Regions from separate parts of the Dysgonomonas sp. 37-18 genome, predicted to be linked through region 1. Evidence: riboswitches for the same ligand, from Rfam matches in the RefSeq annotation. Region 1 holds a riboswitch; each other region holds the start of a gene.
What was found. Region 1 has a riboswitch for cobalamin ahead of BGO84_RS02420 (TonB-dependent receptor). Riboswitches for the same ligand answer to the same signal wherever they lie in the genome.
Positions count from the first base shown of each region.

Region 2: another riboswitch for cobalamin. It lies ahead of BGO84_RS12530 (anaerobic ribonucleoside triphosphate reductase); the one in region 1 lies ahead of BGO84_RS02420 (TonB-dependent receptor).
Region 3: another riboswitch for cobalamin. It lies ahead of BGO84_RS12545 (threonine/serine exporter family protein); the one in region 1 lies ahead of BGO84_RS02420 (TonB-dependent receptor).
Region 4: another riboswitch for cobalamin. It lies ahead of BGO84_RS13095 (TonB-dependent receptor); the one in region 1 lies ahead of BGO84_RS02420 (TonB-dependent receptor).

Region 1 is NZ_MKVC01000006.1:96,470-104,708, forward strand. It holds gene BGO84_RS02405 (AMP-binding protein) at 1-549, opposite strand, end outside; gene BGO84_RS02410 (cupin domain-containing protein) at 592-1,146, opposite strand; gene BGO84_RS02415 (RluA family pseudouridine synthase) at 1,184-2,104, opposite strand; cobalamin riboswitch at 2,318-2,500, shown strand; gene BGO84_RS02420 (TonB-dependent receptor) at 2,593-4,584, shown strand; gene BGO84_RS02425 (DUF5074 domain-containing protein) at 4,597-5,685, shown strand; gene BGO84_RS02430 (hypothetical protein) at 5,844-7,118, shown strand; gene BGO84_RS02435 (ABC transporter substrate-binding protein) at 7,158-8,239, shown strand, end outside.
Region 2 is NZ_MKVC01000031.1:10,171-18,409, reverse strand. It holds gene pflA (pyruvate formate-lyase-activating protein) at 61-780, shown strand; cobalamin riboswitch at 991-1,181, shown strand; gene BGO84_RS12530 (anaerobic ribonucleoside triphosphate reductase) at 1,298-3,505, shown strand; gene nrdG (anaerobic ribonucleoside-triphosphate reductase activating protein) at 3,498-3,986, shown strand; gene BGO84_RS12520 (hypothetical protein) at 4,146-5,126, shown strand; gene BGO84_RS12515 (hypothetical protein) at 5,610-6,518, shown strand; gene BGO84_RS12510 (hypothetical protein) at 6,926-8,239, shown strand, end outside.
Region 3 is NZ_MKVC01000031.1:19,634-27,872, reverse strand. It holds gene BGO84_RS12570 (DUF2334 domain-containing protein) at 1-189, shown strand, start outside; gene BGO84_RS12565 (MATE family efflux transporter) at 330-1,700, shown strand; gene BGO84_RS12560 (TldD/PmbA family protein) at 1,702-3,132, shown strand; gene BGO84_RS12555 (phosphoenolpyruvate carboxykinase) at 3,219-4,949, opposite strand; gene BGO84_RS12550 (threonine/serine exporter family protein) at 4,980-5,486, opposite strand; gene BGO84_RS12545 (threonine/serine exporter family protein) at 5,489-6,331, opposite strand; cobalamin riboswitch at 6,481-6,668, opposite strand; cobalamin riboswitch at 6,833-7,036, shown strand; gene pflB (formate C-acetyltransferase) at 7,209-8,239, shown strand, end outside.
Region 4 is NZ_MKVC01000033.1:11,206-19,444, forward strand. It holds gene BGO84_RS13090 (sirohydrochlorin cobaltochelatase) at 165-1,247, opposite strand; gene BGO84_RS13095 (TonB-dependent receptor) at 1,268-3,328, opposite strand; cobalamin riboswitch at 3,445-3,645, opposite strand; gene BGO84_RS13100 (PLP-dependent aminotransferase family protein) at 3,888-5,294, shown strand; gene BGO84_RS13105 (phosphatidylserine decarboxylase family protein) at 5,346-6,029, opposite strand; gene BGO84_RS13110 (HAD family phosphatase) at 6,034-6,465, opposite strand; gene BGO84_RS13115 (HAD hydrolase-like protein) at 6,497-6,682, opposite strand; gene BGO84_RS13120 (YggS family pyridoxal phosphate-dependent enzyme) at 6,700-7,434, opposite strand; gene glyA (serine hydroxymethyltransferase) at 7,438-8,239, opposite strand, start outside.

The DNA.
Region 1 (8,239 bases):
TTTCGCTTCTTTTATTCCTTTATGGAAATCGTTCCATCCCGAAGGTATATTTTCCCCGCATGCAATAAGGCACTTCACTGTTGGCGACTCCGCCATTGCTTCATTTATGTGACTTATCACTGTTTCGTCATTTACACTCAGAATTGCTTTTATACTTGCCGCGTTATTGCGATAAACAATGTCTTTTTTTGTTAATAGATGAGTCGCCGGAATCGCAACAGCACCTATCTTGTGCAGAGCTATAACAGCAAACCAGAATTCGTAGCGTCGTTTCATGATAAGCATTACCATATCTCCATGTCCTATGCCTAACGACTGGAAATAAGCAGCTGTACGGTCGCTCTGTTCTTTGATGTCTGCAAATGTGAAATCGATGTGTTCTCCCTGGTCATTTCCCCAACAAATAGCTCTTTTGGTAGGGTTTATTCGTGCCCATTCATCAACTACATCATATCCAAAATTAAAATTATCAGGAATCTCAACGTGATAATGCTTTGCAAAATCTTCAGTTGAAGTAAAATGAATTTGTTTTACAAATTTTTCCAACATTATATAATGGTGATTAATCTTTTAGTAAATGAAAATACCAGCTTACAGCACAACAGCAATAAACTTCACTCGTTTTCCGTCCAGAGCTTTCATTCCATGCGGCAGGCTTGAATCGAAGTAGATGCTATCACCTTCTTCCAATATCAAATCTTTCCCATTTATTTGTAAAAGCATCCGTCCTTCAAGGATAAGGTTAAACTCTTGCCCGGTATGTGTGCTATGATGTATCCTTACACTATCTTGCTTGGGTTCTACTGTAACTTCAAACACATCCGCCTTTCGATTGTTAAATCCACCGGCCAGCGTCTGATAGCTGTAATCTGAAACACGCTTCACCGCTAAACCTTTTCCCTTGCGCGTCAAAAAATAGCTGCTCATGCGAGGTTCGTCGGCAAACATCAGTACAGAAACATCTATATTATGTTTCGATGCAATGTTTTTCAGTGTACTGATAGTCAAATCTTTCTTCCCTTCTTCATATTCGAGGTATACCACAGGATCGATACCACATGATGAAGCGAACTCTTCGGTCGTCATATCCAAAGCCTCACGGAGACCTTTCAGACGCTGACCTATCTGCTTAATATCTTCATTCATACCTAAAATGTATTAAATTGATTCCTCTTTTTCGGGCTTATCCTTTCTTTCTTTCTTTTTGTGTTTCGGATATTAGTATTTGCATTGCTTTAGGGATGCCGGCTTTAAATTCAAGCAATTCCCCTGTTCTTGGATGTTTCAAAATTAGTCCCCCGGCATGAAGGGCAATTCTTTTGATCGGATTATTTGAAGCACCATATTTCTTATCGCCAACAATCGGGTGCCCGATCTCTTGCATGTGTACTCTTACTTGATTCTTGCGTCGTGTTTCGAGGTCAAAATCCAATAGTGAATAGCCGCCTTTCGATTTTTGTGTCTTGTAATGAGTAACAGATTTCAGTCCTCCGTTGTCGATAAGGGATGACATCATTACAAAGTTCTTGTTCTCGGTAAGCCACGATGTTACAGTTCCATTTTTAGGGTTCGGGCGTCCTTCTACAATTGCCATGTATGAATACTTAGGTACAAGGTTGTCCCAGTTTTTCTGGAAAATATCCTGTAGCTCCATATCTTTCGCAAAGATCATTAGTCCCGAAACTTCTCTGTCGAGGCGATGCAGAACATAAACACGTGCTTTTTTATCTTTTTTCTTTACGTATTCATTCAGAGAATTATATACAGTGCGTGACTTTTCCTTATCTGTAGCTACAGATAAAAATCCTGCTTCTTTTTCGATGACAATTAAGTCGTCGTCTTCAAATACAATCTTTAATCCCTTCAATCTTTTTTCTTTTCGAGACTGATCGTATTTCATAACAGAGACCTTATCTTTTGCCTTCAGTTCGAAATCGAATTGGGTGATAAGCTTTCCGTTTACTTTGATTTGTTTATGTGCAAGAAGCGATTTAACTGCGTTGCGACTTTTACGCACTTCTTTTTGGACAAGGAAATCTAGCAATTGAGCCGGTTGATCAACTTTTATTTCCTGCAATACTTTATCTCTGGTTGTATTCCTCATTTCATTTATATATGAATATGAAACAAAGGTAAGCGTTTTTCTTTTAAGATAAACACAACATTAGATGTCGATTTACAAATATTAATTTAAATCATGGCTGCTTAAGGTTGGAGAACTTTAATGCATAGAGTCATAAAACACAGGATAATATCTTTCGCATGAAGCATGCTAGCGGAATTAACATTTATATTTTGTCTTTCAATATAATTTATCCTTACCTTTGCAGCACTTTGTTTCGTTTGTTAACGAATTAAAAGGGAATCAGGTGAAAATCCTGAACAGACCCGCTGCTGTAAGCTCTGTAAAGCTTGTGCAACATAGCCACTGTTATTCAAAATGGGAAGGCTGTACAAGTTGGAGTAAGTCAGAAGACCTGCAAAGTAATAGTTCGGACAGCTTTCGAGGAATAGAGCTTAAGAAACAGTGTCAAGATTATATAGTCTTTTCTTTGTTCTTATCGAAAGCATTTTATTGAATAATTTGTGAAGATGAGGACTTTTTTATTCTCCCTTATATTTTTATTTGTAGTAGGCTGTATGCATATACAGGCTCAGATTAATGATAGTCTTAATGCAAAGAAACTGTCAGAGATAGAAATTTCTGCACAGATCAAACCATCTGTCTCACGATCTACAACTCCACTTCAAGTTATTGATAATACAGAGATTGAACGAATAGGAATACTGTCCGTATCAGATGCTGTGCGCCGTTTTTCGGGAGTTACAGTAAAAGATTATGGAGGTATTGGAGGTATGAAAACTGTTTCTATAAGGGGGATGGGGGCTCAACATACTGCAGTTAGTTATGACGGTGTTACGATGAGTAATGTTCAATCCGGACAGATCGATATCAGCCGTTTTTCATTGGATAATGTTTCTATGATAACTCTCTCTATTGGTCAGTCTGATGATATATTTCAGGCAGCACGATCATATGCATCAGCCGGCTTATTAGAGGTAATAACATCAAACCCTGCCTTTAAGAATAAATCATATAATGGAAATATACAAGTTAAAGCTGGTTCTTATGGGCTTTTCAATCCTACTGTCTATTATGCACACCGACTGAATAAGAAATTCTCTCTTTCGTTAAATACAGGATGGGAAAGAGCAGATGGAAGATATAAATTCACATTTAAAAATGCGGATCAAACTGAAGAGCGTAAGCGTAGGAATTCTGATGTTGATATCTGGCGTACAGAATTAAACCTCTATGGGAATATGGGCAAAGCCGGCGAGCTGAAATTTAAAGTAAATTATTATGATTCGGAAAGAGGTTTGCCGGGTTCTGTAATTTTCTACAGAGACGATAATGACGAAAGAGTATGGAACAAGGATTTGTTCTCCCAACTATATTACAAAAATAGAGTTAATGATAAAATGAGTATAAAAGGGCAATTAAAATTCAGTCGCAACCATTATAAATATTTGTCAATAACCAATAATACAGCAGAAAATAAACAAGAAGACCGCATCACTCAGTATGAATATTATGCATCGGTAGGTATGATGTACAAACCTCTAAAATATCTATCCATAAGTTTATTTGAAGATATATTTCAGAATAAGTTGAATAGTAATTTTGAAGATGTGGACAAGCCGAAGAGAATTTCATCACTCACAGCTTTGGCTGCTCAATTTACTAATAAATATCTAACCGTAACCGGAAGCCTTTTAGCTACATATGTTGACGAAAGCGTTCAGATGGGAGACTCCCCTAAAGATAAGAAAAAGGTAACGCCATCTATAAGTGTATCATACTTACCTTTCGAAGAAGCTAATTTAAGACTTCGTGTGTCTTATAAAAAGATATTTAGAGTGCCAACTTTTGATGATATGTATTACATACGTATGGGCAATATAAATCTGAAACCGGAATATGCAACACAATACAATGTGGGATTGACTTGGACAAAAAAAATATCTGAGACTATTGATTTTATGAGTGTGTCTTTAGATGGTTATAAAAATAAAGTAGATGACAAAATTGTTCCTTTTCCTACAATGAATATTTTTAAGATGCGTAATTATGGAAAGGTCGATATGACCGGAGTGGATATGAATCTGCGTCTTCATACATTGTTAACATCCCAAATATTATTAAATATCACAGGCAATTATAGTTATCAGAGAGTTATAGATGTAACAGATAAAAATAGTAAAAACTATAAAGATCAAATCCCTTACACACCGCGTCATTATGGTTCGGCATCGGTAAGTTTAGAAAACCCTTGGTTAAATTTTGCATATACTGTTATTATATCAGGCAAACGTTACGCTCTTGATCAGAATATACCTGAAAATGAGATAGGATCATATACAGATCATAGTATTTCACTAAATAAATCTTTTATATTAAACAATAATAGCTTACGCCTCCAACTCAATTTAATTAATCTGACAAACAAGAATTATCAAATTGTACAATATTATCCTATGCCGGGACGATCTTTTACAATATCAGCTAATTATAATTTTTAAATATTTATTCATATGAAAATAAATAAAATTTTTTACACATTTCTCTTTGTAGCATTAGTTTTAGGATTCGCATCATGTAGTGATGACGAAGGCTATCCTGTGGTTGAACCTCCTTTGGTAGGAACTGGATCATATATTTTAAATAGTGGAAAAAGTGGGAGTAACAACGCTAATATTGCTTATTACGACTATCAAACAGGAAAGGTTACTTATAATGTATTTGAATCAATAAATAGTAAAGGACTGGGAGATACAGGACAAGATATAATAACCTACGGAGATAGAACTTATATAGCAGTATCAGGATCTGCTGTTATTTATGTTTTGGACAAAACGGGTAAAATATTAAGTACTATAGAATCTACTAAAGATGGAAAAAAGCAACAGCCTAGAAATCTTACAGCTTATGATGGTAAAGTATATGTCACATATTTTGATGGGTATTTGGCCAAAATAAATCCGAATACTTTAAAAATTGAAGCTGAGGTAAAAGTTGGCCGTAACCCTGAATATGTACGAGCATCCAAAGGAAAATTATATGTCGCAAATTCAGGAGGGTTGGACTATAATACAGCTACTGGTTATGATAAAACAGTTTCGGTTGTAGATGTAGCGACTTTTACAGAGATTAAGATGCTAGATGTTGTTATAAACCCTGATAAAATGGTTGTAGATAGTCAAGGGGATATCTATGTAATATCAAATGGAAATTATAATGATGTTCCAAATACATTGCAACGAATAGATGCAGATACACAAGAAGTAACTCAGGTAGGAAATGCTACATGGATGACAATATGTAACGATAATATATACATTATATATTCTCAATACGATGCCAATTGGAATCAGATTATAACATATAGCGTATACGATGCTAAAGCAGAAAAGGTATTGACTAACAATTTTATTACTGATGGTACTGTATTGAACAAACCATATAGTATATCATCTGATCCTGTGAAGAAATATATCTTTATAGGTACATCAGACTATAAGACCGATGGAGATATGTATGTTTTCAATACAGATGGTAAATTAATTAAAACATTTGACACAAAAGGTTTGAATCCGATTGCAGTATATCCTACAGTCAAATAAGCGAAGTTCATACAAACTCATAGTTATATTTCTATGAGTTTGTATGATTAATAACTACAAATCAAATTAAAAATTTAGTAAATCAGAAGATCACTCAATTTGAACGGAATTATATTCTTATTAAAATAAAATATTGTATTTACTAAAAATTTTAAATTATGAAAAAGTATTTATTGTTAATCCTTAGTCTATCGTTTCTTATTTCTTGTGAACAAGAAAAAGAATTTGATACTACTATGGATTTAAGAGAAGAGGTCGCAAAAAAAGTACATATCTGTACAGCAGATTTTTATTCTGGTGTTTTTGATGATGAATTGCCTAATACTAAAGCCGGGATATTGAATTCTAAACAATGGGCAAACAATAGTGTAATACGTGTGAAATTTTTAAATGGATCAAGCTATCTACAACAAAAAGTAAAACAATATGCAGTGGAATGGTCTAAGTATTGTGATATTACATTTGAATTCGTTAATAGTAATGTTAGTGCAGATGTAAAAGTTGCATTCCAGTGGAAAGGTGATAATACATCCTGGTCGCATTATGGCACTAATCATAAAAAAATAGACCAAAATAAACCATCTACAAACTTTGGCTGGTTTGATGAAAATACACCTGAATACGAATTCAGTAGAACTATAGTACATGAATTTGGACATACATTAGGATTGATTCATGAGCATCAAAATTCCTACAGTAGTATACAATGGAATAAGCCTGTAGTTGACGCATATTATAAAGCACAAGGTTGGAGTGATAATCAGATCTACGAAAATGTTTATAAAAAATTCACTACAACAGAAAGTAATTCTGCGGGTTATGATAATAAATCAATAATGCATTACTCATTGCCTGCTTCGCATACATTAAATGGTTATACAGTGGGATGGAATAATTATTTATCAGAAATGGACAAGTATTTTATTTTTAATCAGTATGGAAAAAAGAATTTATATATCGAAGTTGGAAGAATAATAGGTCCTGGACAAGGCCCTTATATTGATATGGCAGCAATTCTACACACAAGAAATGGAGAAGAAATCATTCTGAAATATGATTTGATCCCTAGTGCTTATAGCTATAATTATCTGGCACAAGAAATTAATAGATACAGAACTATTTTCGGAATCTTTGTTGTACAAAATTGGGGTAATTTCATTAATATAGACGATTATCCATCCCAATCTGAAATTACAGGTATTGTCAGTAATGTTATATTTACAAAAAGCACATTAAAAAAATGTACTTACAATGGAATTTTATATCTAGTTCCAGATTATAATGGAGACATTCCAAAATCTAACAGTGCATTTGCAATACAAGAAGATAAAGTGCTTGATATCTATGGTATAAGGAGTTTTGTTAATGGTTTGTCGACTACAACAATAAGTAAAGAAACGCTTCTTAGTAAGTATACAATATCAACTTTATAATTAGTCAGAAACTAGTCTACGATTAGATAAAATCCAAAAATGAAATCATTCAATATCACACTACTTTTCACTATCATTCTTGTCTTGACCGGCTGCAACAAACAAAAGCCTGTCGGACAAGATGAGAGTGCTCTTCATAAACAGACGGACTCTGTTTATACAGTCCATTATGCCAAAGGGTTTCAAGTGAAAAAGTATAATGATTATACCCTTGTTACTGTACGTGACCCGTGGGACACTACTCGGTTGTTACATACCTATGTGCTTGTAGACCGAACAAAAGAATTGCCAGCCAATTTGCCGAAGGGTGTCGTTGTGAAAATTCCACTTCAGAATGTAGCTACCTATTCTACTATTCATTGTTCATCTTTGAATGAATTGGGGCAAATAGATATTATAAAAGGAGTTTGCGAGCCGCAGTATATAAAATTGGATGTAATTCAGCAGCGTGTAAAAAATGGCGAAATAGAAAATCTGGGGATGGCTAGCAAGCCGGATGTGGAGAAAATAATTATGTTGAATCCCGATGCTATTTTTGCGACACCAATACAGGGTTGGACATACGGCAATGTGGAGAAAACAAATATTCCGATACTCGAAACTGTAGACTATACAGAATCTCATCCACTGGGACGCGCTGAATGGATTCGTTTTTATTCTTTATTCACAGGAAAAGAACACTATGCCGACTCTCTGTTTGCTATTACAGAGAAAAATTATAAAGAAGTTAAAGACATCGTAGCCAATGTAACTAAGAGACCTTCGGTACTCCCGGATATACCTTATCAAGGGAAATGGAATATGCCGGGTGGCAGAAGCTTTATGTCCAATATGTTGTCTGATGCTGGAGCAATATATCCATGGAATGAAGACAAATCAACATCATATATGCCACTTAACTTCGAAATAGTTTTTGACAAGGCCGGAGAGGCTGATATCTGGATTATCAAATACAATACCCCGTCGGATATGACTTATACAAGTCTTGAGAAAGAATATAAGCCATATTCCTACTTTAAAGCATTCAAAAGTAAAAACATATATGGATGTAACACCGCTTATAGCAGTTATTACGAAGATTTGCCTATACATCCCGACTATATCTTAAAAGATATGGCCTA
Region 2 (8,239 bases), on a different contig from region 1:
TGCTCCAAAACAAAAAAAACACTTTTGGGGCAACTTCACTTAGCTGGAAGAAAATAAATAATGAAAGGTTTAATTCATTCTTTCGAATCTTTTGGAACTAAAGACGGCCCGGGTATAAGATTTGTATTTTTTATGCAAGGCTGCCCTCTTCGTTGCCTCTATTGCCATAACCCAGACACATGGAATATGAACGATAAGAAGTACGAACTAGCTCCGGAAGAGGCTTTTGAAGAAGTAAAGAAGGTAAAAAACTTCATACGCAATGGGGGCATAACCATTTCGGGAGGAGAACCCCTGCTACAACCTCAGTTTATTATCGAACTATTTAAGATGTGTAAAAATGAAGGTTTACATACAGCTATAGACACATCAGGATATATATTAAATGATAAGGTAAAGGAAGTTTTAGAGCACACAGATCTTGTACTACTGGATATTAAACATATCAATCCTGATAAATATAAAAACCTCACAGCAAAACCTCTGGAGCCAACACTTCGCTTCATGCAGTACCTCACAGAAATTGAAAAACCTGCCTGGCTAAGATATGTGCTCGTTCCGGGCTTCACCGACGATGAAAAAGACCTGAATGACTGGGCAAAACAAGTTTCTGAATATAAAAATGTACAGCGAGTAGATATTCTACCTTTTCATCAAATGGGATTACATAAATGGGAGCAATTAACTGAAGACTACAAGCTTAAAGACATTGCACCTCCCGAACAGTCGGAAATAGAAAAGGCTGAAAATATTTTCCGAAATTATGGACTTAAGGTCTGACATATAGATTATTCATAAAGCATTTCTCTTTACAAAAACAAAAAAAGATCATCGATAAGAATATAAAATTTTATTTTTAGAAAACTTTTCAACAATAGCAAAATCACAACAAACTCATAAAAAGCTAATTAACAATAAACAGAGAAAACTTAAATCAGAAAACACTTAAATAAAATATCCAATCAAGTCTTTTATTAAGTAAAATCATATAACTTTGTTAACATATACGGTTCCGAATATAATCGGATGAAAAGGGAATCAGGTGAAAGACCTGAACTATCCCCGTAGCTGTAAATTTCAGAAAGGTAGTTGGACTCTCACACCACTGTCAACGAATACTGATGGGAAGGTTACCAACTGCGAAATAAGTCAGAAGACCTGCCGTATATACATTCTAGCTTTCGGGAGAAAAGCAGCAGAATTATACAACATATTAACTCCAAATAAGTCTGTGTACTTCCCTGCTCCTGTCAGTTATATTTTAATTGATACAATAAAAGTATAAACGATAACGAATATGATTCAGACAGTTGTAAAAAGAGACGGACGTATCGTCGGTTTTAATGAGGAAAAAATCATGGCAGCAGTTCGCAAAGCCATGCTACACACCGAACAAGGAGAAGATTCCACTTTAATCAGACGCATTACAGACTATGTATCCTGTCAGGGAAATGAGCAGATGACAGTGGAGCAAATACAAGACATGGTAGAAATGGAGTTGATGAAAAGCCCCCGCAAAGAGGTGGCAAAAAAATACATTGCCTATCGTGACAAACGCAGCATTGCCCGCAAAGCAAAAACGCGAGACATGTTTCTGGAAATTATAGATACTAAATCGAACGATATCACGCGAGAAAATGCAAACATGAACGCCGATACACCTGCCGGTATGATGATGAAGTTTGCTAGCGAAACCACTAAGCCTTTTGTTGATGATTATTTATTATTGCCGGAGGTAAAAGAAGCTGTTCGTCTCAACTATCTGCATATACACGACAAAGATTATTATCCGACTAAAAGTCTTACTTGCGTACAACATCCTTTAGATAAAATATTACAAAACGGTTTTTTTGCAGGACATGGAGAATCTCGTCCCGCAAAACGCATTGAGACTGCCAGTATGCTAGGTTGTATCTCTCTGGAAACAGCGCAAAATGAGATGCATGGCGGACAGGCTATTCCTGCTTTCGATTTTTATTTAGCTCCATTTGTACGTAAGAGCTTTATTGAAGAAATAAAAGTTCTCGAACAAGCTACAGGAATAGAATACAAACATTTGTACGAAACAGAAATAGAAGATTATATCCCTTGTTCAGTCAAAGATTTAGCAGGAGACAAACGAATTATACAGCATGCTATAAACAGAACAGTGAGCAGAGTTCACCAATCGATGGAGGCCTTTATTCACAATATGAACACAATCCATTCTCGTGGAGGAAATCAGGTCGTATTCAGTTCGGTCAATTACGGAACGGACACCTCCGCTGAAGGGCGCTGTATTATTCGCGAATTACTCCACAGTACATACGAAGGAGTAGGAAGTGGCGTAACGGCTATTTTCCCTATACAAATATGGAAAAAGAAGCGAGGCGTAAACTATTTGCCGGACGACAAAAACTATGATCTTTATATACTAGCAAGCAAGGTGAGTGCCCGCCGTTTCTTCCCTAACTTTTTGAATCTGGATGCGACATTCAATCAACATGAAGACTGGAAAGCAGACAATCCTCGCCGATTTGAATACGAAGTAGCTACAATGGGTTGTCGGACACGCGTATTCGAAAATCGCTTTGGGAAAAAGACATCTATCGGACGGGGGAATCTCTCTTTCTCCACTATCAATCTTGTACGCATTGCCTTAGAATGCAGAAATATAGAAAATGAAAAAGAAAGAATAGATTGCTTCTACAGCAAACTAAACCAGATACTCGACCTGACCGCATTACAATTGCATCGCAGGTTCGAATTTCAGAAAACTGCCGCTCCCAAACAATTTCCATTACTAATGTCTGTATTATGGGAAGGATGCGAGCAGGTAAAAGATGAGAACACGATAGAGAAGGTAATTAATCAAGGCACATTGGGCATTGGTTTTATAGGACTTGCCGAAGCTCTTGTTGCACTTGTAGGTAAACATCATGGAGAAGATGAGCAAGCTCAAAAACTCGGACTGGAGATAGTAACTTATATGAAAGATCGAGTAAATGAATTCTCAGAAAAATATCAGCATAATTACAGTGTACTTGCAACTCCTGCCGAAGGGCTCGCCGGACGTTTTACACGTCGAGACAAAAAAGACTTTGGGCTAATCAAGGGCATAACCGATCGTGAATATTACACCAATTCCAATCACGTACCCGTATATTACCAATGCAGTGCACATAAGAAAGCAAAGACAGAAGCTCCTTATCATGACCTAACTCGAGGAGGACATATCTTTTATGTAGAGATAGACGGTGATGCCACACACAACCCCGATGCTATATTGACAGTAGTAGATATGATGGATAAATATAATATGGGGTATGCATCAGTCAATCACAATCGCAATCGTTGTTTGAAATGCGGCTATGAAAATTCGGATACAAAGCTCACCCGATGCCCAAAATGCGGTAGCGACGAAATAGATCGCCTGCAACGCATAACAGGTTACCTGGTAGGGACAACAGACCGATGGAACAGCGCAAAACTGGCAGAGTTAAACGACCGCATTATTCATGAATAAGCTATCAATACTAAATATTATACATGACACCACCGTAGATGGTCCCGGATTCAGAACGGCCATCTACGCTGCGGGTTGTGCACACAGATGTCCGGGATGCCATAACCCACAATCGTGGGATATAAAAAATGGCACACCACACACCATTGATCAGCTATTAGAGATAATAAAAGAAGATGAATTTGCAAACGTTACTTTTTCGGGTGGAGATCCCCTGTTTCAAGTAGAAGGTTTCACACAGCTTGCACAACGAATAAAAGCAGAAACAGACAAAAACATCTGGTGCTATACCGGATTTTTGTATGAAAACATTCTAAAATCGGAAAGGCTTTCTCAAATTCTTCCTTTTATCGATTTTTTGGTAGACGGCAGATATATTGAAGCACTGCAAAGCGAAGAGCTACGATTCAGAGGCAGCAGCAATCAAAGAATCATAAATGTGCAAACTTTGGATGAATACGGGGATTCACCTCAACGATAAGAGCTTTCAAAAAAAAGTGATAAAATAACACATTCTTGAATAAAATCCATACCAATTTTTAAAATAAATATAATAAATTTATGCGATAAAAAAAGATTTACTAAAACTTAGATTAAAGTTAACCACTAAACATATCTCAATCTCAATAAATGTAAGTCTATGATGAATAAAGAGGTTGTAAACAACTTGGTGTATAGAATCAAATCTGCACTTCCCGAAAATGTCAAAATAGCCCATTACCTGATGGATTTGTTATCGTTAGGCCGAGAAGCTGTATATCGCAGACTAAGAGGAGAGATAACATTCAATCTGGATGAGCTTATACTAATATCCAAAGACTTGGACATATCTTTAGATAGTATTGTAAATCCTGAAAAAATGGAAAAATATGGCATTTTGTTTGAAACAAAAATGCTGATAAAAGATACTTCTTTAAAACATCTTATGGAGAACCTCAAACAGACATTAAATGGACATGTCGAATTGTGCAAACTCGCAAACAGACACCCTGAAGCTAAAATGTCTATCGCAACAAACACGATGCCCTATCAGTTTTTTCTCAATTACAGAAATCTGGCGAGAATTCCATCTTACAAATGGTTGTATCAAACTCAACCAGTTGAAAATATGATGTCCTTTAGTGACTATAAGGTATCGGATGAAATAATCAGCCTTGCTCATGAATTTGTAAAAGAATATAATACCATTGACTCTGATTTTATATTTGATCCCAACACCTTTAATTCTATAGTTGAAGACATTGTTTTTCTTTACAAATTAAATTTAATAACTAACGAAGAGGTCAACTTATTGAAAGAAGAATTTTTGAACTTGATTGACGACCTCGAAATAAAAACTGCTTCGGGTAAATTTAGCCCAACCTCAAAAATATCGGTTTATATATCTAATATTAGCATAGATACAACTTACACATTTCTAGAATGGGATAATAATCAGGTTACACATTTCCGCATATATGGCCTTTGCAGTATAAACACTGAAGATCCGACTATATGTAAAGTACATAAAACTTGGATTAATTCATTAAAACGATACTCTACATTAATAACACGCAGTGCGGATTTAGTTCGAATCGAATATTTTAACAAGCAAAGAGAATTTATAATGCAAAAATTATAACTATTTCCTATACCGCATTTTCAATAACAGGCACGGTTAAACTTTTTCCTTAATTTGTGCTGACATACCTTATCACACTTTATAGAAAAACACGAATAAAGACACAGAATAAACACTGTTGTCGAATCAGCCTATTGTCTAATACAGATTAATATTTCACTTTTACACTTCGTTTTTTCAATCTTATCATATAAACTGTTTCCACCCATAACTGTCTAAAAAATAGGACAAACGATATTCATTCGTTATATCGAATACAGAAAAGTTTAGACTTAAGGGCTCTACAAATATACTTATGCAAGGCCATGGGCTGAACAATAAACTCTCTAATATTAAGTCCATAAAAGAGCTTTTTCTTTTATAAAAAGTATATCTACGAAGTAGAAAATATAATATATGCAACAAAACAATAAAGCTATAAAAAGACTAGTTACATTAATAAAATTGGCAATTCCTGACAATGTCAAGATTTTATATTACTTAATGAATTTGCTTTCCTTGGGAAGAGAAGCTGTATATCGCAGATTGAGAGGAGAAGTAATGTTCAATATGGATGAACTCATTAAAATATCTAACGACCTAAACATTTCATTGGATGACATTATCAATCATCAGAAAAAAGACGCTAAGAATGCATCTTTTGAAACAAAGATGATTATAAGTGATAACCTTGAAAATACACTCAAAAAAGTTGCGGAATCATATATAGAACTTCATAAAGTAGCACGGCAGTCAACAAATGCAAAACTTATCATTGCCTCCAACATGATCCCTTTTCAGCTTTTTCTGGAATATAAAACTTTAGCGAAAGTCGCATCTTACAAATGGCTATACCAAACAAAAGCAATAGAACATAAACTGCCTTTTTCGGAGTATAAAATTTCGGATGAAATTGCGAACCTGGTTCATGAATTTATAAAAGAGAGTAAGACTATTGATACTGAATACATCTTCGACTGCAATACTTTTACTTCATACATTAAGGATATAGTTTTCTTCTCCAAGCTTAAATTGATAACAAAACCGGAAGTCATACTACTAAAAAAAGACCTCCTCGACTTAATAAACAATCTCGAAACAAAAGCTGCGAAAGGCAGTTTGGGTACATCATCAAAGATATCTGTTTATATCTCGAGCATCAATATAGAATCTTCTTGTTCTTTAATCAAGTCAGACAATAGTCAAATAGCTCATTTTAGAATTTATGGGATAGGTGGTATTACGAGCTTCGACTCCCAACTACTGGAAGTTCATCAAATCTGGATTGAATCGATGAAACGATATTCTATTCTTATAACGGGAAGTGCCGATCTAATAAGAAAAGAATATTTTAATGAACAAAGAAAAGCAGTCGAAATAATGTTGGGAGAGGGTACAACTTCTGACGATTAAAAATTTAACAACTACAAGTTTACCTGCAATTCAATGTATATTCAACTTTTTTTTCACGTCAATACATCGAATATCCTCCCTAACCTTATCAACAAGCTCTAAAATAGATACATTATTAACAGCGATGTCGATATAGCTTATTGTTTACACAAAATAAATCTCTCAATTTTGTCAAAAATTCCCGAACAGACAAACAGCATGAAGGTAATATAAAGATATAAGATAAAAATATCGTAGCACATATATCTAGACATATCATTAAGACGAATTACTCTATCACCCTAATTATAAATAAGTTTTGCATTTGTAACTATCGTTACCTGAGGTATTATTTATGCTGTCCTGTTTTTTACAAAACAAAATATGATTGTAGCACAAATTAATAGAAATAAACTAAAAGAGAACTCATGAATCGAAACAAATCAGTAACAACATTTCTCGTTTTTATAATGTTGTTCTTGCCCTTATCTACACTACAAGCGCAAGTCTCAATCGGCTCGGGTGAAGAGCCTATATCCGGATCTATCTTACAACTAAAAGAGAAAGATGCGGTGACCGATGCCAGCTCTAATGCGCATAGGGGTTTAGCCTTACCACGAGTAACCTTATCAGAAAAAAAAGCTCTTTATCCCATGTTCTTGGCAGACCCGGATGATCCGGCTTCGGGACCGAATACTGCCTATAGCGGAGCAGCCAATAAGGAGGCTTTAGATAAGGCTCATACGGGCTTGATCGTTTACAACCTGACAGAGAATGATGATAAAGAATTATGCTTAGGTTTAAATCAGTGGGATGGAGAGCAATGGAATTGTTTCCAGAGCAAAATGGGAAATGCTAAGTTCGATGCGGTGAATTGTTCCGATATAGAGATTAATGGAGTCTACGTGGAAGGCACACCTACTACTTCAGCTAATTATCTAAGTATAAATCTGAATGTAACAAAAGTAGGAGCTTTCTCTATTACTATAACTACCGGGAATGGCTACAGTTTTTATCAGTCGGGGGTTGCATTGAGTATTGGGAAGATGACTGTGAATATCCCGTGTCAGGGCACTCCTGTGAATGCGCAAACGGATAAACTTTCCTTTAATGGCATAGGGCTTATTCCGGGCTGTGAACCTCAAATAGAAGTATCTTCTGCTATAGCAAATTACTCTCTAAACTGCTCCAGCATAGTGGTAAACGGAAGATACCTGAAAGGAACACCTTTAACAGCTTCAAATACGATAGCTTTAAACGTAACCGTGACCACTGCCGGTTCATATAACATCAATACTCCTTTGACGAATGGTATCCGTTTTTCTGCCAGTGGTGATTTAACTATCGGGACACACACTATCACTCTTATTGGTTCGGGGACACCTACCGTCAATTCTGATTTCCCGATAACGATTAATGCAAATACGCCACAGGGGAATAACACCTGTAATACAACAATACCTTTGACTTTGCCGGCTATGACTTATGCCGTTATTGGCTCGGGAAGTACTTATTCTTGGAACTCTACTGCCAGGAGCCAGGCATTGACCAATGGAGGTATAAGTTTTGGACCTAATGGAATTGTAAAAATAGTAAGTTTCACCGAATTATGGAGTACCTCAACTGTAAATACAGCTGCGAAGTATCTTAATGATGGTTATAGCAATGGTACTATGCCCGATGTTGTATTGTACTTTGCTTACGGTGCTGCCCCTACGACAGCTCTCACTACGGCGTTAAGG
Region 3 (8,239 bases), on a different contig from region 1:
TATGATGAATTTCTTAAAGCTTATCGCGAAAAATCGAAAGATTTAAACTACTTCTACCTACAGGGGCATCCAAATAGTTGGAACGAAAACCAATGGCAAAATTTTGTAAAAATAGTAGAGTTTTTAGAATCGGAGAATGTAAAATTCGTCACCCCATCAGAATTTCTAGAAATAATAAAAGGTAAATAAACACTAGATAGGCTTAACCTCAAATTAACAAAGTTAAATACTTAATTATGTAAAAAACAATACCGATGGTAGTGTTTTTTGTACCTTTGCTCGCTCAAAAGATGGGAGGAATCACTCCTTAACAGTTAAATGCTTTTTAGATGTCAAAAACAGCTAACATTGATGAATTACAAAACAAAAAAATAAGTAAACTTCTTTGGCAGTACGCATTGCCGGCCATAGTAGGAACTATGGTGAATGCCTTGTATAATATTATTGACCGTATTTACATCGGACACGGGCCCAATCTGGGAGACCATGCCATTGGCGGACTTGGTATTGTTTTGCCGATAATGAATCTTACCGCCGCCGTGGGTATGCTTGTAGGTGCAGGTTCAGCCAGCCGTATTTCAATATGCTTGGGTAGCGGAGATAAAGAAACCGCAGAAAAGATAATAGGAAATTCGTTCCTTATGACTCTTTTATTCACAGGAGTACTTGTTACTACGTTATTTATTTTTCTCGATCCTATATTATTAAGAATTGGAGCCACAAAAGAAACGTTTCCGTATGCGAAAGAATTCTTACTCTATTACCTGCCCGGCAATATATTTCTGACCATGTGCTTCAATTTCAACAGCATGATGCGCGCTTCGGGCTATCCTCAGAAGGCAATGTATACAATGCTGATCGGCGTTATAGCCAACATTATAATAGCTCCAATTTTCATCTTCTGGTTCGAATGGGGAATAAAAGGAGCTGCGATAGCTACTATCATTTCAATGTTTATAGGGCTATGTTTTGTCATGTACCACTTCATGAACAAAAATAGCATGTTGCGTTTGCGCAGAAAACATATTGGCTTAAACAAAAAAATAGTATGGGCGGTGGCAAGCATAGGTATGTCTCCGTTTTTCATACAAGTTGCAGCGTCTATTGTCGTATTCTTCATCAACAATAATCTGAAAACCTACGGGGGAAACATTGCTATCGAAGCTTATGCCATAGCAAACACCCTGATAATGATTATCGTAATGATTATGGTCGGACTTACTCAGGGAATGCAGCCTATTGTAGGATACAATTATGGAGCCAAAAGAATACAGAGAGTTAAAGAAACCTTGTTTTACACAATAAAAGTCGGCGTGGCTATTGGCTGCATAGGTTTAGCTATAGGCGTGTTGTTGCCGGACATGATAGTTAAACCGTTCAATCCTTCGCCACCTTTAGCTGCCGAAACAGCAAAAGCCTTACGGATTGTAACAATTATGCTACCACTAGTCGGATTCCAGATTGTGGTTACAAATTTTTTCCAATGTATAGGTATGGCAGGAAAATCAATTCTATTGAGCCTTACCCGCCAGTTCCTATTATTATTACCAGCCTTGTTTATATTACCGCAGTTTTTCGGAGTAAACGGAGTATGGTATTCATTGCCAACAGCTGACTTTTCGGCAACTTTACTGACCGCAGCTTTGTTTATATGGCAGATAAATAAATTTAAGAAAATAGAATCCGCAGAGAGATTATAATATGATAGATCATTTGAACAAACAAAATATATTAGATCATTTCTCCATAACGGAGAATAACTTGCTTAAAGTAATAAACGAAGCTCTAGGTAAAGGTGCTGACTATGCCGACATATTTTTTGAGCACACTTTCAGCAACAGCATATCACTCCGTGATGGAGAAGTAAATCGTGCTGCCTCGAATATAGATTTTGGGGTAGGAATACGAGTTGTCTCGGGAGATCAGACAGGGTATGCTTATGTAGAAAATACCGAAATAGCAGAACTACTGAAAGCTGCAAAAACAGCCGCAGGAATAGCCTCTATACCATCAAAAGGAATAACTCCGATAGAGATAACAGAAAAACATTTCCGAAACCACTATAAAATAGAAAGGCCGTGGCTTGACATTTCTGTAGCAGACAAAAAATCATTTGTTCAAAAATTGAATGATCGAATTTTCGAGTTAGACGCTCGGGTCATCAAAGCGTCTGTCAGCCTGAACGATTCTACGTCTTATATTCTATTCTTTAACTCAGAGGGTATCCTTACCTGGGATTATCGCCCAATGAGCCTTATGTCTGGATCTTGTACAATGGAACAGGGTGGCAAGATAGAAAACGGATATGCTTCACGTGCCTACCGAAAAGGTTTTGAGTATTTAAACAATGATCTGATAGAGACTTTAGCAAAAGAAGCCGTTGCACAAACCTCTCTGATGTTTGAGGCCATAAAACCCAAAGGCGGTGAGATGCCTGTAGTGATGGGTGCAGGAAGTTCGGGAATCTTATTGCATGAAGCGATAGGCCATACATTCGAGGCGGACTTTAACAGAAAGAATATCTCTATATTTTCCGATCAACTTGGAAAACAAATCTGTTCATCCGACATAAATGTTGTGGATGACGGCACCATAGACAATGCCCGAGGCACAATCAATTTTGATGATGAAGGAGTGGAAACTCAAAAAACGTATATTGTGAAAGATGGTGTCTTGGAAAGCTATCTTCACGACCGAATAAGTGCCAAGCATTACAACGTATCACCAACAGGAAACGGACGAAGACAATCGTTCCGTTATGCTCCCCTACCCCGTATGCGGGTAACATATATGGAAAACGGAAGCATTCCCGAAGCTGACATTATAGCGTCAGTTAAACAAGGTGTATATGTAGATAATTTCACCAATGGACAGGTACAAATCGGAGCAGGAGATTTTACCTTTTTCGTAAAAACAGGTTATCTGATTGAGAACGGTAAACTTACTCAACCGATAAAAGATATAAACATCATTGGAAACGGAGCCAAAGTCCTCACCGACATTACAATGGTGGGCAATAATCTGAAGATAGATGAAGGCACATGGACTTGTGGAAAAGACGGACAGAGTGTACCTGTAGGACAAGGGCTACCTTCGGTTTTAGTACGCAAGCTGACTGTAGGTGGAGAATAATATCAGAAATTTACAGCATAAAAAAACAGGATCGATATTCACGAAGAAATCGATCCTGTTTTATTTTAAATATCAGCTACTGCAAATTATTCATTGATAATACTGAAAAGCTCTTCAGCCGCTTCACGTGGCCCTTCTTTGCTTTTACCATCAATCGCCAGAGAAGTATGCATCTCTCCTATTTTTGCATCACTTTCGTCTAAAGCCAAGAAGAATTTACGCACAAGCTTTTCGGCTTTATCTCTTTCTTGCACAGGGCCAAAAGGATTTGCGAAATAAGACTTAACAAGCCCTTTCTCGGTAGTTGTTCCTTTTGCCTTTCTTGCTCCGTCTTCAAAAACCTCTATTGCTTTATCGACATCCTCAAAGAAACTGATCTTTGTTTCCGATTCGGCATAATTATTAGCATATAGCATATAGTCAATCGTATACCCTCTCGATATAACCTCATAAGTAGATATCGGAATGGTTACTCGTGCATTTATTCTATCGGGGTTGGTGTAGATACCTCTATCAAGCTGAGCGAAAGCATAAGCAGGATCTAAGTCGTCGGTACGGACAAAGGCTCCTATCTCAGTTCCATATCCTTTTATCTGTCCATCAGCTTCAAATTGCAAATATCCCATATCATCGAATATTACACGCATGTGACGTATATATTTTTCGTTGAGCGTGCGGAAAGCTTCAAGACTTTCGGATTTACCGGCTCCACTATCTCCCATTATGATAATATTTGCTTCTTTACCATTCTTCAGAGCAATATTCACCATAGCCCCATGAATAGGCAGATTGCCTCTTTCCATTTGCTTGATATTATGCAGCGTAAGAAGCATCTTCTTCATATAACCAAAATAGTCGATATCATCGCAATAATTAGCATAACCGATCAATATATCATTCTTCTTATCCTTATGATAGAAAGTACGTTTTTCTTCATAGCCGTCAGGATATCCAAATACGTAAATCAAATCGGGTTTTTTACCTACATAATCATTGCCTTTAGCCAGCTCAAACAAGTTAGCAAGACCTAAACCATGACACATAAAATCTTTATGGAAATAGACAAAAGCTAACAAGTTACCAACTTTTGCAGGGTACAAAAACCACTCATCCTCATTCAGGATCAAATTAGCCAATGGATTTGTTTGATGTTCCTGGAAGATACCATCTCTGGTGTTCTTCTTCGTATATGAAATATAAGGAGGGTTGATAACTACTGTTCCTATAAATGGTATAGATGCAAGCCCCTTATACTCAATCGGGCAATTCCATTGCATATCGTTAAGCATCAAGCCTGCATTCGCCCCTGCGATAGTCTGACGGTATACGCTATGACTGTATCCCATTACGGTTTCTTCTGTACGTCTGTAGATAGATAGTATCAACTCATTAAGAAGTTGGTTTGCTTGCACAAATCGCACATTTTGAAGACCATCACCCATGCGATTGTTGTGAACAACAGTAACCCTTTCCAGCCTTCTCCAATAGTTATACAGCATTTCTATAAGTTCTATAAACAAGCCTTTATCCTTAAAGAATGGAGCAAATTTATTATTTACCACCAAAAGCTCATCTATTTCACATACAGTCAAAAGCTTCATAACCTCTATCAAAGACAAGGTTAGCTCTTCATCAGTTTTGAAATCTTTAATAAAATAATCGTAAATAATCTGGTTATCTTTCTTTATTCTGAAAATAAAGGATTCAACCACCCGATGAAACGCGTAACTACTTAAAATTTTCTGTCTGTTATCACAATACTTCAAAGAGAAATTGATGATAGCACGACCCCTGTTTAATGTAAATTCTTGCAGCATCTTTGTTATTAATTAGTTAATATATTAGTATCAAAATATTTTTATCCCTAAATCTTTTATCTTCTTTATTTTCTTTACACTCTTTTTCCGAAACAATAATGCGGCAATACATATACCGATTGCCAGAGAAAAGAGTAAAGAAGATGTCAATATAAAATTGTAAACCGTGTCATGCAATAAAAATGCTGTTTTTGCACCGGTCGTTCCCTCTTCATATATTCGTATACATCCCAGCATCGTCTTGTAGGCATATAAGCCCGGTATCATGGTTATACAAGCCGGCAATGTAAATACAACCGGAGGAGTGTGTATCTTATGAGCACAGTAGATACCCAAAAGCCCTATCACAACAGTGCCACTCAACGTAGCTGAGATCAAGCCAAAGTCGAAATACAACAACGTAAAACGAATAGCATGACCAAGCCCTCCCAGCAAACCGGCAACCAACAATCCCTTCTTTGGCGTTTCGAACAATAGTGCAAAGCCTATAGCAACAAAAAAACTAAGAAGAGCGTCTTTTAATATATCTATTAGCATAATCAAAAGTTATTTATTCCTATTATTGTCATACTAATAAACATCCCCACAGCGATACATAAAAGAATAAATCCGCCGAATGCTCCACGGGCTATACCTGTAGGAATATACCCTTCAAGCAAATCGATTATACTATTTATCAGAGGAACTCCCGGAATAAGAAACAATACAGAAGTAGCAATAGATGTTTGAGGCGAATAACCAAATCCAGATAAGATATTCAATCCTGATATGGTTGTTGTCACAAACGCTGAGCAGATTACAATAACCATCAGGTTAAACTTTCTCTTAATCATCTCCTGACGCACCGCAAGCCCGACAAAAGAGGCTACAAAAGCAAAAGCCCCATCTATTAAATTCCCTCCGGCCAGTAGGCATAACGATCCGCAAGCTATTCCAATAAACAGGCGAACAAGCCAAACGGAATAACGAGAGGTATCCTTCAACCTTTTTATACGCTGGTGCAACTCCTGCAAAGAAATCCGATCTTCGGCAAGTTCCCATGTCAGCAAACTGGTATTGGTGAGTATTCCAAAGTGTACCCCATGATGTATTATCTTTTTATTGGCCGTTACTATGTTTTCCTCATTACCCATATCGGTTACTGATACCGATACAGCAGTAAATGATATCAGCATTTCTACTTTATAGTTTGTCTTCTGTGCTATACGTTGTACATTCCTATTAATTCTTTCACAGTGGGCTCCCGATTCAAGCAACAGGGTACTGACCTCCAATATGATGTCTACAAATTCTTTCAACGACAACTCTTTGTCTGAACGTGTGTTTTCTACATCTGCACATCGATCATCAACATGCGAATAATCAAGAACGTTTGCGCGCATTTCTTTCTAAACTTTTTACGATTAAACATAAATGTAAAAAGCTCTTTTGAACTTCACAATGCTGCAATAAGAACACACCTGGATAATAACATCTCCTCCGACAAGAGGGATGAATGAAATTATTAGACATAACACTTTTATCGCGAAGCATTGTCAATCCGATTTAAGGCAGGTATCCTGGCTTTCACCATTTCTATTTTCCTTCCCATCTCTGCACGAAACAGTGGATTTTTAAATAGAAACTTTCGCGGTGATTACAGTTGCGCGACAGCTCAGGACTTTCACCTGATTCCCTATTCTCCTCAATATCTGAGGCACCTTAGCGGTTGAAGAATAATGATAAAGAACTTTCGGGAGGCAAAGGTATAGGAAAAAATAATAAATAGCACATCTTTTTTATTTTTTCCTATACAAAAAGATATAAAAGAAAACAAAAAGAGAAGAGTCTCAATCAATAAGCATTTTTGCATTAAATGTTTATTTTTATGCTTAAAAACATATAACTTTGTCACAGGTTTTGGTGTCATTTACTATATCCATAGAAAATGATGAAAAGGGAATCAGGTGAAAATCCTGGACAGACCCGCTGCTGTAAGCTCCTCCAAAGACTTTGAACAATACTCTATCCACTGTTCTTACACTGAATGGGAAGGATGCTCAAAGATAAAGTAAGTCAGAAGACCTGCCAAGACCATATAGTTGGAAGCTTTCGAGGAATAAAGCTGAAGATTTAGGATGGGATTTTTTCAAATAGAAAAAGCCTTCTCTATTTTATTTTTATTCTGTTACATTTATTTAAATACGTCTGTATTTATTTCTTATTCTATTCCACGTAAGCTCTGAAAATTGAGTACTTAGAAATTTATTTTATAATCAAATGGAAGCATATAAAAACTTTAAAGGCACACGGTGGCAAGAGGAAATCAATGTAAATGATTTTATACTCCAAAACTATAAAGAATACACAGGAGACGAATCTTTTCTACAAAACCCTACTGAAGCAACAATCAAGCTATGGGAAAAGTTAAGCACAATGTTTATTGAAGAAAAAGAGAAAGGCATATATGATGCCGAGACTCGAATACCTTCTCAAATTGATGCTTATGGACCCGGATATATAGACCAAGAGCTGGAAAAAATTGTAGGGGTTCAAACAGACAAACCGCTAAAAAGAGCAATATTCCCTAACGGAGGTCTCCGTATGGTGAAACAGAGTTTGGCCGAATATGGTTATAAACTCGACAAAGGGACAGAAGAAATATTCTCAAAATACAGACGCACACACAACGAAGGTGTATTCGCTGCTTATACCGACAGCATCCGCAGAGCCAGAAGCAATGGATTGTTAACGGGCCTACCCGATGCTTACGGACGTGGACGTATTATCGGCGATTACCGCAGAGTAGCTCTTTACGGTGTAGATCGATTAATCTCAGAGCGAGAAAAACGTTTCCAAGAATGTGACCCAATTGTGATGACAGACGATCTGATTCGTCTTCGTGAAGAGCTAAGTTCGCAAATAGAAGCATTACTAGCCTTGAAACGTATGGCTGCTTCGTATGGCTTCGACATTTCTCAACCGGCGAATACAGCCCAAGAAGCTATCCAATGGACATACTTTGGATACCTGGGTGCTATCAAAGACCAAAATGGTGCAGCGATGAGCCTCGGACGTGTAACTACTTTCCTCGATATATATATCGAAAGAGATTTACAAGCAGGCTTAATAACCGAGATAGACGCACAAGAGCTTATTGATCATTTTGTAATGAAGTTACGCATAGTCCGTTATCTTCGCACCAATGAATATAATGAACTATTTTCGGGAGATCCTGTATGGGTAACCGAATCGATCGGAGGTATGACAAACAACGGAAAGTCGATGGTTACGAAAAATAGCTACCGTAT
Region 4 (8,239 bases), on a different contig from region 1:
TAATAATAGACTTAAATATGGAAACCCCTAACGTTAGACACCTAAAACAAAAAACCGATGAATCAAAATTCATCGGTTCATATGATATTCTAGCATAAATCCTGTCAACCTATATTAAGGACGGGACACAATATTATGGATACTGTCAAAATATTCAATAATACTTATTCGCCTAAATGCTCATTCCATGATGTTGCATTTTTGACAGCATGTTTCATATGATCAAGCCAGATTGTACGTATCGCACTATGATCTCCCAAACCAACGACATTGAAATGTTTCGGGTCTATGTTAGTTCCATCGGCACCAATTGTAAATCCAAGTTTTTCTAATTTTAATTTCCAGCTATACTCAGCTTCGTGATCCGGTTCTTCCGGATTAATCTTATCCCAACTCTGACCGTCTTCCAGACCTCCCAACAAGTCATTTTGGGCATGATCCCCGGCAATTGACATCAGGGGAGCCAAGCTAACTGTAATCTTCTTATAGTTTTCTTTGGTTATACCTTTTCTAGTGGCAAAAGCCTCAATTTCAGTACGTATGTATGAAAACATTTTAGATCCCCAATCTACTGTTCCTACAAAGATATTTTTCTCTCCGCTCAAATTTTGCAATGCGGTTTCAAGTTGGGCATACCTCTCATTTGCATGCGTGTATTCAGTATCAGGATTACCATGCCCCATCAAAGCAACAACCTCTCCTGCATCTAATCGGTTTTTATAATATTTGTAAAGGATTTGAGCAACAGCATCGACATCTTCCTCTGTTTCGAGCAAGCAAGAACTTTTAGCTACTTTAACGTTAGGAAAAGGAATCATAAAGTTTTTCTTCACATCCGTATTCATTAGGCTAAGGTATTCTTCTCCTGGAATAATATGTAGTGATTGTATATATACATTTTTATAACCTGCTTTACCGATTGCGCTTAGCCATAGATCGGGTTGAGAATAAGCTTTACCAATCTGCGCATACACACGAGAAATTATAGTACGAGATGTAAATGACATATAGATGTCTGTATTCGGAAAGGCTGCCTGATAATCTTTTATAATTTGATCATAAGTAGCTTGAGGCTGTTCGTAAGTACTACCGAAAGAGCAAAGGAGTAAGGCTGTTTCGTTCTTTTTATTGATTACAACAGCATTTCTATCGTCTTTCTCATCCTCGTTATCATTTGAACAAGCGCTGAAAAATCCTATAGAAAGGATCATGGAAAATGTTAGAAGATTCTTTAAGAATTTGTTCATAATAAATAGTTTTAAAATAATTATTTGTTTTGATTTTGAAATTTTACGATAATAGAAGTGTAGAAATTCCGACCGGGGGACGTTGTCCCTCTATTATGTCCGAAAGGACTCCGATCGACATAATTGAATATGTTATCTACTCCGATATTGATATCCAATTTTATTTTTTTAGAATCAAGAAAAGAATGCGATGTATTGACTCTCCAAATCTGATAGCCCCTTGTATCACCGTCTGTTGTATAATAGCGTTTTGATTGGTAACGTCCATTCAGACTAAGTCCTAATTTATATTTCTGCCACGGTTTAAGCCATAAAATACGAATGTTTGCATTATGCCGTGAAGTGCCGTTTATATATACGTATTTCATATAATCATTTGCTGTTTCATCATCTGTACGTTGCCCTTTAGCATCCAGATAACTATACCCCCCTCCTATTTTTATATTCATTAGCAATTCGGCGTCAAAAGTGAAATCCATACCATAAGTCCGCCCTTTTGCCAGATTAACGTATTTCATGGTTTCCTCCACCAACTGTAGTTTGTCTTCATAAGAAGTTTCTATTGTCTGAAGAGAAATCATATTCCTTATATTATTATGATAGGCGGTTACACTTGCATTAAAACGAGGTAAATGATATTCGATATTTAATGCATAATAATCCGATTTTTGAGCTTTTAGATTGATATTTCCATAATAAGCTTTGTATTTACTCATTATGGTAGCATAATAGTGATAATACAACTCCTTTATAGAGGGAGCCTTAAACCCATTAGAATATGTTCCTCGAAAATTAAAGTTATGGAACTTGTACAAAGCCGAAACTTTAGGTGTGAATGTTTGGCCAAATTCCCGGTGTTGTCCGAATCGGATTCCTGCTGTTATATTAAATCGATCTGTCACATTCCATTCATCCTGAGCATATGCCGATGCAGAGTAAGCTGTAGCTTTATCTCCTTCAAGACGATAAGGTGATATCAGCTGATCCCAAATATATTCGATTCCTGTGTTTAATGTATTTTGTTCATCTAGGTAAAAGACACCTTTCAAATTACCCAATACACGCCGTTGGGATGTTTGAAGGATGCGATCTTCTGCATAGTAAACAATACGGTCTCCGTTCTCATCAAAATAGTCTGTGTATTCACGACTTGTATAGTCATAAAAATAATCGTATTTGTCAAATGATAAGTCAAATGTAAGGTAATCTTTATTTTGCATATTGTATTTTCCTCCTGTACTATAGGACTGATTCCTATAATAAAAGTCATACAACCGCCACTGAGGAATACCCATAGGACGATAAGTCCATTTTTCATAAAAAGAAGCACTCGTATTTAATGTGAGTTTATCAGATACCTGATACGATAAATCTTGTGAAATAGTATAATCGGTAGAGCGATTTACTGTTTTTGTAACACTGTTTTCATAGAGTTTGCCTCTATACCATTCTTGAGTTGTATTCTGCCAACCATCAGTATGACTCAAAGAAAATGAAGTATTCGAACTCCACCTTTTATGCTTTAATGCAAAAATATTACTTTGATCTAGATCTCCATATTTGCCTATGCGGGAAGTATTAGAAATACTGAGTTTATCTTTGTTCTTTTTAGTTATGAAATTTATAACACCACCGATTGCATCTGAACCATATAATGAAGAAACTGCTCCTTTTACAATCTCGATCCTCTCAATATTGTTCATATTGATACGGCTTAAATCGTTTTGCCCGCCAATGTCTCCATTTAGCCTTTTTCCGTCTATAAGAATAAGTATGTAATCATTCTTCAGACCATTGAGTTGAATATTACTCCCCATGTCACTCCGGTTAAAAGTAATAGAAGAAGACAAGCCTCCCAATACATCCTCAATATCACGCCCCGCATATTCCTTTAAAGCTCTTCCTGAAATCACTTCAGTTTGTACAGGCGCATCTTTAATGTAATGTTCAGTACCAGTACCGGTAACAACAACTTCTTTTAGAGAAACAGATTTTACAACATGCCGAGTCGTATCGGCAATTTGTGCAATTAGCAATTGACAGCAAAGAAATACTGCTGCCAATAATAAATAATACCTCATATCTTATTTTATAATTCTTTAAAAATTAATAAAATAAAACATCGAGTTTCCTGAAAATTAATAAAATAGCAATGTATACATAAAGTATCCACAACCACTCCTATCCCTGGAAGCTTGGTGTTTATTTGTCTTTTGGCAGGTCTTCTGGCTCTCCTCCGGTTAAAAGCCTTCCCATTCTAGGATAAAGAACAGTGGCATAGAATATTTAACCGATATAACACGAGGAATTACAGCTGCAGGTACAGCCCCGGATTTTCACCGAGTTCCCTTTCATCAGGATATGAAATATACTGATTACCAAATCTGGCACAAATGTAAATAAATGTTTTTAAATGAAAAAAGAAAATAATGATTGTATTTTATTCTCGGTTTAGAAATTTTAATGCTTCAAAATAACGGTTATTGAATTATTTGCTTCATTTGGGTTATATTTTCCTTTTCCAATATTAACAAATGGAATCTTTTAATTCTTTTATTTTTATATAATTTCTGCTTAAAATATAAATTGATTGGACTATATTTACCTTTCGAATTAGAAGAAGATGAATAGTCCAAAAAGATGAACTTAAAACTATTACATACCAAATTAAACAGATCTGGCGATAAGGCCATTTATATACAGATAGCTGATTTGATAATAGAATCGATTAAGAGTGGCGTACTGAAGGCTGGAGAAACAATGCCCAGTACACGGCATATGGCTACTGAATTATCAGTTAATCGCAATACAGTTGTTCTGGCATTTGATATCCTTATTAATGAGGGTTGGATTATCTCAGAGGAAAGAAAGAAAACTTATGTATCAAATAAAATACAGATATCTCAAGTTTCAAAAAAGAAGAAATCTCAAATTCAACCAAGTGAGATATTCAGAAACGATTTAATATTTTTCGATGACGGACTTCCGGATGCAGTATATACTCCGATGAAAGAATTGGCGAGAGCATATCGACGTATCTTTAGCCGCAAAGCCCATTGGCAAATCATGAATATTGCCAGCGAATTTGGTGATAATAAATTTCGTGAAACAATATCCACTATGCTTAATCAAAATAGAGGTATGCAAACATCGGTTGCTGATGTGTGCATTACACGTGGAAGTCAAATGGCATTATTTCTTACAGCTCATTGTTTACTCGAAAAAGGAGATGTTGTGTTAGTTGAAAATCCGGGATACAGACCTGCCTGGAATACATTCGAACATGTAGGAGCAAGATTAATACCCGTGAATGTAGATGACGATGGGATCAATGTAGACCAGATTGAAGATATAGTAAAAAAGAAACGAGTAAAAGCCATTTTTCTGACACCACATCATCAATATCCGACTACTGTGACATTAAGTTTGGCCAGAAGATTTCAACTTATCGAGCTATCTAACAGGTATGGATTTACCATTATTGAAGATGACTATGACAATGAATATCATTTCAATCAACGTCCTATTATGCCGATTTCTTCATTTGAGGGAATTCGTAATTATGTATATATCGGAACACTAAGTAAATTAATTGCGCCCGCTGTAAGGGTGGGCTATATTGTGAGTAATCCGAATTTTATACTTCAAATAGGGAGATTGCGTAAAATGGTAGATCTTCAAGGCGATGCAATCATGGAGCAGTCTATCCTAGATTTGATTATTTCTGGTGATATTCGAAGACATCAAAAACGTATGTTAACTCATTACCAAGCTAAACGAGATTTCTTTGCGAATCTGTTAGATCAATATATGAAAGATAAAGTTCTTTATAAGAAACCTTATGGAGGGCTCGCTTTTTGGCTGAAACCAATCAAGAATATCGACTTATATCAATTGAAGGAAAAAGTAAATTTCGAACTGGTCAGCTTTTATACTCCTGATAGATTTAGTTATGATCGTGTAATATCTGGGATAAGAATCGGATACGCATCTCTTTCTGAGGCCAATTTGGAAAAAGGTGTACGTATCCTTAGTAAATATCTTTAAGAATAAAGCCTTTCTCCTTTGACTATATTTATCTCAGACAGAGGAAATACATCAAATAGCTTCATTATTTTTTATATTATTTACTGCTATTAAAGTTTTACAGCCGATAACTTTTTGTCCTATCTCAACCTTGATCTCTGTTCCAAGAGGTAGATACATGTCTACTCTTGAACCCAGTTTAATAAATCCAAAATGATCGTTTAGTTTTCCAATACCACCTGTTTCGGGATAAGTGACTATTCTTCTGGCCATCGCTCCTGCAATTTGTCGGACTAGTATCTGCTGCCCATCTTCTCGTTCTAAAACGATTGTAGATCGCTCATTTTCTGTACTCGACTTAGGTAAATATGCTGCTCTGAATCTTCCTCTATGATGTTTTTTGTATATAACATGTACATTGTCTACAGGGTACCAATTTGCATGTACATTAAACACAGACATAAAAACTGAGACCAATAATCTTTCATCTTTAAAGAACTCGGGTTCATATACTTCTTCGATAGAAACAATCTTACCATCAGCAGGTGAAACAATAGAATTTTCAATGTCACCATCGAAGACACGTTTGGGACTTCTGTAAAAATTTAGAGTGAAACACCATATAATAATCGATACTACAATCAATATACTAACAGCAAATGCATCATTGATGAAATAAATTCCGGCAGTATTTATCAGAACTAGAACTAAAGTCACATTTATTAGAGATATACGACCCGCTTGATGGATATTCATAGTTTTATATATTTGATATAATTGTCTTTAACCAATTCACTGTAATCTGCCGAAAGTCCGAAATTACTATTATGCATTTGTCCATCAATATTTCTTCTGTATGAGTCGTAGCCAGTCCAATTACAGACATTCCGGCAGCATTCCCAGCCGTAATGCCAGCTAAAGAATCTTCAAACACAATACAATTTCTAGTTTCACAAGACAGCCTTTTTACTCCTAACAAAAAACAATCCGAAGCGGGCCTCCCATTTTGTATATCTTTTGGGGATATTATTACATCGAAGAGTGTATCAAACTGCATCTGTTGGCAAGCGCGGTTTAGTTTTAATTCTGTTACACTAGTCACTAAGCCCACCCTGATATTATGGAGCTTGAGTTCTTTTACAAAATCAATAGCACCGAGAACATCAGAGAATTGAACAGATTCTTCAAACAACCTAAAATCCCGAAGAATTTGTTCTACTTCTTTATCTGATAATTAATTTATTAAAGTAATAACTAAAAATATGAGGAATAGTCATTCCTTTTATCTTATTCTCAAAATCTTCAACATGAATATTATATTGCTTTGTAATTTTATTCCAAAAAATGGTATATTGTGGTTCTGTGTCGATAATAACCCCATCCATATCAAATAATCCGCATATATTCATTTCTATATTTTTTAGTTTCAATTAAGTTTTCCCAATTCATTCCAATAGTAGCTATTCGGATAAATTCGCTCTCCGAAAATAGCAGTACCAACACGAACAATAGTTGCTCCTTCTTCAATGGCAACTTCTAAGTCTCCGCTCATCCCCATCGATAGTTCAGTCATATTTACATTCAATATATTCTCTTCAATAACTTGTTGTTGGATATCTTTTAGTAACCTGAAGCATCTTCTTACCTTTTCTTCTTCAGCACTGAATAAACCTATTGTCATCAAGCCTTTGATTTTCAATGTATCATATTTTGCGACCTCTTTTATAAATGAAATAACATTTATTGGATCTAAGCCGAATTTACTCTCCTCATAGGATGTGTTTACCTGCACCAGTATGTCTATACTTTTGCCTTCAAACTGTAGCCGTTGATCTAACTTTTGTACTAGATCAAGTCTATCTATAGACTCTATACAAGACACATATTTTAGGACTTCTTTAACTTTATTCGTTTGTAAATGACCGATATAATGTTTTTCACAATTATAATGAGTCAGTTTCTCTTCTTTTTCTTTTAATTCTTGTACTTTATTTTCCCCTATTAAAGTTTCTCCACATTCTAATGCAAATCCTATCCTCTCAGCCGGAACCGTTTTTGTTGCTAATAATAATCTTACATCATTAGCATCACGGTTTGCTCTATCACAAGCTACTTTTATTCTTTGATGAATTACAAAAAGATTATTTTTCACTGTATCCATAATCTAACAATTTGAATAAATCGGAAATTCTGATATAAATTCTCGAACTCTTTCTCTTAATCTATTCAGTGTTATTATACACATTTTGTTTGTTAATACAGAATCTATAAGATTTGCAACATCATCCATGTTTTCCTCTTTTAGTCCTCGTGAGGTAAGGGCTGCTGTTCCAAATCTAATTCCCGAAGTAATAAAAGGTGACTTTTCATCATAAGGTATCATGTTCTTATTAGCTGTAATACCAACAGAATCTAAAAGCTCTTGTGCAGACCTCCCATCAATTGATTTGTTAGATAAATCTATTAGCATTAAATGATTGTCTGTTCCATCCGAAATAATTTTGTAGCCTTTATCCATCAATGAACTTGCAAGCTTTTTTGCATTCTTTACAACCTGAGTAGCATAGCTATAGTAATCTTCACTTAGCGCTTCTTTAAATGCAATAGCTTTTGCAGCTATAATATGCTCTAGCGGACCTCCTTGAGTTCCCGGAAAAACAGCGGAATCTAAAAATAAGGACATCATCTTATAATTTCCTTTATTATCTTTTTCTCCAATAGTATTTTCAAAATCTTTTCCGATCATAATCATACCACCTCTAGGACCTCTTAGTGTTTTATGGGTAGTGGTAGTTATTATATGGCAATGAGGTAGTGGATCGTTTAACAAACCTTTTGCTATTAGTCCTGCCGGATGAGCAATATCAGCCAGCACTATTGCACCAATTTTATCAGCTATTTGCCTGATTCGTTTGTAGTCCCAATCCCTTGAATAGGCAGATGCACCCGCTATTATCATTTCTGGT